Regions from separate parts of the Desulfotomaculum defluvii genome, predicted to be linked through region 1. Evidence: riboswitches for the same ligand, from Rfam matches in the RefSeq annotation. Region 1 holds a riboswitch; the other holds the start of a gene.
What was found. A riboswitch is a leader RNA that binds a small molecule or an ion and turns the genes downstream of it on or off. The one in region 1 is predicted to bind cyclic di-AMP.
Positions count from the first base shown of each region.

Region 2: it holds a riboswitch for cyclic di-AMP, as region 1 does, so the genes downstream of both, ACYQ03_RS02245 (CAP domain-containing protein) here and ACYQ03_RS05740 (C40 family peptidase) in region 1, are expected to answer to the same signal.

Region 1 is NZ_BAAHYV010000006.1:626,993-630,422, forward strand. It holds gene ACYQ03_RS05730 (sodium-dependent transporter) at 1-956, shown strand, start outside; gene ACYQ03_RS05735 (zinc dependent phospholipase C family protein) at 979-1,683, opposite strand; cyclic di-AMP (ydaO/yuaA leader) riboswitch at 1,870-1,997, shown strand; gene ACYQ03_RS05740 (C40 family peptidase) at 2,003-2,656, shown strand; gene ACYQ03_RS05745 (S-layer homology domain-containing protein) at 2,813-3,430, opposite strand, start outside.
Region 2 is NZ_BAAHYV010000004.1:105,231-108,660, reverse strand. It holds gene ACYQ03_RS02250 (DUF3794 and LysM peptidoglycan-binding domain-containing protein) at 1-384, opposite strand, end outside; gene ACYQ03_RS02245 (CAP domain-containing protein) at 583-1,566, opposite strand; cyclic di-AMP (ydaO/yuaA leader) riboswitch at 1,572-1,693, opposite strand; gene ACYQ03_RS02240 (chymotrypsin family serine protease) at 1,891-2,898, opposite strand; gene yabG (sporulation peptidase YabG) at 2,967-3,430, opposite strand, start outside.

The sequences.
Region 1 (3,430 bases):
TCTTTTCAGGATTTATTACCAGTGTTTGGCCGCCCTTAATCTGGCAGTGGATTGTGCTGTTTGTTACTGGGGCTATCATTTTAGCCGGAGTTAAAAATGGTATCGAACGAATAACCAAGACGCTATTACCCATTCTCTTTATTTTATTAATTATTTGTGTAGTACGAGCCCTAACTCTGCCTGGTGCTGCCGAAGGGATAGTTTTTTTATTTCGACCTGATTTTTCGAAAATTACCGAGGTAACTATTTTAGCAGCCATGGGTTTAGCTTTTTTTAAGCTTTCTGTTGGGTTAGGTGTTATGACCACCTATGGTAGCTATATTGGAAAAAGTGAAAATTTGATAGGGACTGGGATAAAGGTTGTTTTGGCAGATACACTTGTTTCCGTGCTGGCAGGCATGGCAATTTTTCCGGCAGTTTTTGCCTTCGGATTTAGTCCTGCTATGGGACCTTCTTTACTTTTTATTACTATTCCAATGGTTTTTAACTCCATGCCCTTTGGTCAGCTATTTTTAATTGTTTTCTTTGTTCTGGCCTCCATCGCTGCTATGGGCGCAATGATTTCTCTTTATAATTCCCCTGTGGCTTACCTAACAGAAGAAAGAGGTTGGTCTAGAATAACAGCAACTATATTTACAGGATTACTCATGGCAACGGTTGGGGGTACGGCGACCCTTTCCAATAGTCTGTTGGCCGATGTAAAGATATTTAACATGAACTTATTTAATTTTTATGGCTATCTAACTGATAATTTGATGATGCCTATTACTGGTTTGTTCATTGCTATTTTTGCAGGCTGGAAACTTACTAGGAGGGCGGTATTTGATGAAGTCACGAATTCTGGAAGTCTAAATAATAGATCAACCATAAGTTTTTACCTTTCTGCCATCCGCTATGTTTCCCCCATAGCCATTGTAATCATTATTCTAAATGGCTTAGGGTTTATTAAAATATAGTATTTTTCTCAAAATCCTCACCTTAACTAGGTGAGGATTTTTTTATACTTTGAAAATAAAATTCAAGAAATCCTGCGGTGACCCGTTGAGCCCGTTGCAGCAAAATCCCTGCAACCCTTTCAACTGGCACTTTTCCCTTGTGCTGAACTAATTCGGGTAGGTAATGGGAGGAGATCCTGGCATTTTCCTTTACCCAGCCACAGGCATGGGTTGAAACGTGATAAATGCCTTCTAACCTAACCACAAAGTCGTGGTAGTTTTCCCGGGACCAATCTTCAAAAAATTTATGACCACTAAGTACCAGACCACAGGCATGATGGGGCACACACAAGTCCTGCAAAATATGGCAGGCAGCACCTAAATAAAAAATAGATTTTTCCGGGCAGCCGGATCGCCAATATCTAATAGCACGTTCAAAGTAATACTGACATTCTGTCGGAGCATCAGGTCCATGCCAGAGCCCAGTATTCTTGGCATGAATGTAATAATGACTAATATTTTTAAAGCCCTGATCACTCCATTGGGATCCTCTGTTTAATATCTCCAAATGGGATTGCAACAATCGTCCTTCACTGTTCAAGCCGTCTTTCTTTAATATTTCAATGGCTTGTTGATTGCAAAAATCATGGGTATTGCGTGGCCTATCTGTTTTTATAATGACCTGAAAAGGTAAGGTTAAGGATAGCATGACCTTGGCACAATTCCAGGTGGCATGGGTTAAAGTCATAAAGTGTTCACCTGATTAAAGTTAATGAATAATATAAATGCTCAAAAACATTATTTCCATTCTTAAGGTAAAATATGAAAATAGTGGTGAACAGTAGGCGGGACTTAAGACTCAATCAGTCATTTTGACAAAAAAGTATTAACTTTTGGCAGGAAACTGGAAACATTCGCCGAATTTGTTAATAAAATATGAAAAACGCCTAATTTCATTGAAAACGGGGGAACCGTTCTAGTGGGGTGAACTACCTTTGGTAGCGGGTGAACTTTCTACCCGAATCCGTCAGCTAACTCCGTAGGCGTAGAAAGTGGGGATAACATCATTGTCGTTGCTTAAAAAGATGGTAGTTCTGGCCGCCTCTGTGTGCCTGGCCACAGTGGTCTGGACTGGTGCTGCAGATGCAGCCCAGGTGACTGTACAAAAGGGTGATACCTTGTGGACCATAGCTAATCGTAACGGAACATCGGTGGAGAACGTTAAACAACTGAATAAATTGAGTAGTGATAATTTACAAATTGGTCAGGTCTTAGAGGTCCCTGATCCATCAACTAATCAAGCAGTGAGACCTCGCACAGAAGAATCCCAGACTTCTTCTAGGGGTGTTGTAGACCGTGCCATAGCTGTTTTGGATTATGCCAAGCAGTATATCGGTGTAGGATACCGTTCTGGTGGAGAAAGCCCTGCAGGCTTTGATTGCTCGGGTTATGTACGTTATGTCTTTAAAAACTTCGGTTTTGATTTAGTTCATACCGCTGCAGGTCAATATAATGCAGGTATGGCCATTAGTAAAGGTAATTTACGTCCTGGTGATCTAGTGTTCTTTAATACTGGTGGGTATGGGATTAACCATTCTGGTATTTATATAGGGAACAGTCAATTTATTCATGCATCTTCCTCCCGCGGTATTCGTATCGATTCTTTGTCCGATAAATACTGGTCTCCCAAGTATCGCGGTGCCAACAGAATATTAAAGTAAATAGGAAAAGCCCTGGATGTGGTGATCCGGGGCTTTTTTATGGTAAATTTAGTTTTCAGCCACCAGCCTTCAGTTATAAGAGAACCTTGGTAAGAGTGTGCCATGAACCATGGCCAGTCGAAACGAAAAGGCACCCCACAGGGTGCCTTTGTCAGTTTAATCTTCAAAAGTAAATTCTATGGCGTCATCTTCCTCAATTTCGAAGCCCTTAACGATATCTTCTTCAAACCAGACAGTGTATTCTTCACCATCTTCTAAGCTGTCATCATTGTCCAGGGTAAGGGTTAACTTACTGCCGCTGATACTGGCAGCATCAATATCCAGTTCGGTATTCCCATCCATTACATGAATTCCGTCACCATTGGTGGAGAAATCAGTACCCTTATTAATTGTCTGGTTAAATTTAATAACAACTGTGGTATCATTGGATGCTGATACCTCATCTACATCTAATTCAACAGCCTCGGAGATAAAGGACCATTCTCCTTTTTTAATTCCATCGAAGGTATTGTCATCTTCATCAGCTTCTACAAGAATACCGCTATTAAAGGTAATACAATACCTAGTGTTGGCATCAAGTTCCTCATTGTCATCCAATTTAACCACCAGTTCGTCCTCATTTTTGGTGAAGACAACGGCGTATTCTAGATCAGCATCAACCCATCTACCATTACTATACTCATAAATGTTCACTGCATCAGCTAAATCCTCGAGGTCTTTGCCATCTGCATAGTCCATATCTTCTTCAAAGTTAATGGTGAACTCTTTGGTATC
Region 2 (3,430 bases), on a different contig from region 1:
CACAAATTCAATTTCCGCATCCATACCCGGCCGAGCACCTTCCACCTCAACAAAATCAGTGAACTCAATCTCTTCATCGAATGAGTGAACAGACTGATCCTTTTCAAAGGCGGTGTATAAAACTCTGAAACGCAGTTTTCCTTCTACGATGACCTTATTGGGGATAACTTCAGCTTTTTTTAATCTTACTCTTGTGTCGATGGAAAGAGTCTCTTCAATATCCGGGTAACCATAGGGTAGTTTAACGGTAGCTCGGATAATATTTTGTTCAGTGTTTTCTCCAATGAGCTGCTTGACCCTGATCCTTTCTGTCTCAAACTGTTGATTTTGGTTTTCATCATTATTCTGTCGGAACTTTAGCTTGGGTCTTTTTCTCATGATCATCAATCTTAGCCTCCTTTCAAGGTATCTCCTTAATATATATATTGGATTGTCTGGAGAAATGTGCTGAAATTGTGGTCAATCCTTAAGAAAATGCAAAAAAACGGGAGGAAATTTTTCCTCCCGTTTCCCTTTTATGGAACAAGGCATTGTACAGGCTATTTTGTTGTCCAATTATCTAATTAGTTTTTATATAGACAATTACCGTCGAGCAAATTCCTGAACCCAGATATAACCATAGCCACTATAGCTTTGATATACGCCTACACCGATTTCATTGTATTTAGCATTTAATATATTGGCACGGTGACCTGAGCTATTCATCCAGTCCTGCATAACTTGCTCCGGGGTTTTTTGACCCATAGCAATATTCTCCCCAGCTGCTAGGTAGCTGATACCAAATTTGCGCATCATATCAAAGGGAGAGCCATAATTAGGAGAAGTGTGGGAAAAATACCTGCTCTGGTACATATCCTGTGCTTTTGCCTGAGCAACTTTAGTCAAGTCTTCTTTAGCTACCAGAGGCTGCAATCCATACTTAGCCCGTTCAGCATTTACTAGGTTCACTACTTGCTTTTGGAAATCATTCATAAAGGAAGTAGGTTCCTGGGGTACTGGCTGTGGCTCTGGTTGTGGCTCTGGCTCTGGCTGTGGAGCCGCCGGCTCAGGCTGAGGAGTTGGCTCCGGTTGGGGAACTGGTTGCTCTGGTTTCTCAATAGGTTCAGTTATGGGTTTATAACCTAACAATTGAACACAGATCTTACCACTGCTAGTATCCATAAAAGCTAACCCAATTCTGTTATATTTTGCATTTAAAATTGAGCGGCTGCCATAATATACTAACTGCTTTTGCACCATGGTTGCAACATCATTACTACGTACAATAGTTTGTCCAATGGTACTATAACCACCGCTTTTAGCAATATCTAGCAACATGGTTGAACTGGGACTCTGACCGGTTCTTTGGTAGTATTCAAGATTCTTGGCAGCTTGCAGTGAAAGCTGCTGGTCTACCATTAGTGCTGTAAGACCGGCTTTACTACGGGCTTCATTAATCAGCCTAACCATTTCTTGGCTGTCATCGGTGGCTGCCCTAGCTGACTGTGCCGTCATAAGAGACAGCATAAGGGTAAATAGGAACACGGTAACCAGGTACACAGAAAAATTCTTTAAGCGATACTGCATTTCTTTTCTCCTTTCCTTTTTGCCTCCGGAGTTAGCTGACGGGTTCGGGCAAGGAAAACCCTACCTAAAAGGATTCACCCCCATAAACGGTTCCTCCGTACCTCAAGGGATTCGGCATTTCTGTTACATGGCATCTGTGCCTGTCCTAAATAATACATAAAAATACCTGATTTTACAAAAGTCGTAATACCTGGTAATAAATTATTTAATTAGCTAGAAGATGTGTACAAACATTTTTTTGGTTGTAAACTCATTTTAAAACATATATACCATTTTTTTACACGAAACAAAAGCCCCACGTTCTTCGTCGCGGGGCTTTCCTTCCTAAAACTCAACATTTAGTTTATCTAACACCATCTGAATATGATTGAAGACAGTTACTCGGTCGGACCCTGCGAACAATAAACCAACTGCTCTGTTCCCTTCAGTAAGTACTAAGGAGCCGCTATCTCCGCCCTGAGATTTCATATCACAAATTACTTGGTTACTGAAATAAGCATTATTATTATCATCCATTTTAACTTGCATCGTGGTACCTATGGCAGTAACTACCCCAGAGGTGATTCCTGTTGTTCTGCCACTCTTAAATACCTTCATACCAGGTTTAGCCTCTGCAACACCTTGTATCTTTCCAAAGCCAATAATATCATCGTTAATCATATCTGGATTCAGGGGTCGGGCAACTGCACAATCCACATGGTTTGCAACCCCTTCTCTTTTAAAAAATTTCAAATCGTAATTGGGCCGGATGGCGTGAACAAACATGTTTGCAATACGGGATGCCCCATTGGCTATGGGGCAAGTAGCAGGTGCTTCTCCCTTTTGGATCGGAATATATCTTAATAGTGTTGCTATTCGGTCATTCTTTGTTCCACCGTCATATTCACCAGGTTGTAAAATTAGGTCTCCCGGAGCAGACCGACCATCTTTACCATCCGTAGCATTGGCTAAAATATGGTTGTTCGAAAGGATAAGTGGTTCACCAGTGGTGCGATCCCTTACCACTGCTCCAAAGGTGCCGGCCGTAACTCGATAGTGCCCCAGACTTAGACCAGGGCGGGCTGGTCTAACATGCTTTTTTCTATCATCTTCCAAAAAACGTATTTCTCCAACTTCAATAACATCTGTCTCTAAACCATTAATTTTATAGGGTACTAGTTCCTCACGACTTAAAGTTTCAGCACCTTCTTTTTTCGATACAAAGATAATAATTGCCTTTTGTTCCGTTCTTTCCAAACCCACATGTTTATAGCCCACACCAACACCAACAACATTTTTAATACCTAGTAAACGCCATTTGGCTTTTTCAACGGCTTTCAAAAAGTTTACCATAAAGGAAATCCCTCCCTAAAATGTCCTAGATCATCATATGCTAGACTTTAGGAAGGGGTACTATGGTTTTAATATTCCGTTCTAGGTACGCCTAATCGATGTTTTCCTCTAGTTTCTACACCACCTATACCATCAAAGCCAGTAATGGTACTTTTAATAATATCCCGAATGGCAATTGGATCATGAATTGATGTATATGCTATCTTTTCTACCACAAACACCGGATCAAAGGCATGAATCAATACCCGTTTTGGTGAACTTGCAAAATTGGCACCAGCACTTAAGACAGCTTCATAACAAGACTGGCAGGCACCGGCAAAAATCACTAAATCATCCCTACTTTTTTCAAAGGTGCGGGCAATTTTTACGGCCTCAATAAAGTATTTTGAGTTATGGTAATTATTTACGTCAGTCAGATCCTTGGCTCCTTTTTTTAAACCGTCATGCCCGGTCAGTACTAAAATATCAGGGTAATGTTTTTCTAGAAGAGCTAGCACTCTTTTGGGCTGTTCCTCTTCATCAATAGCATACC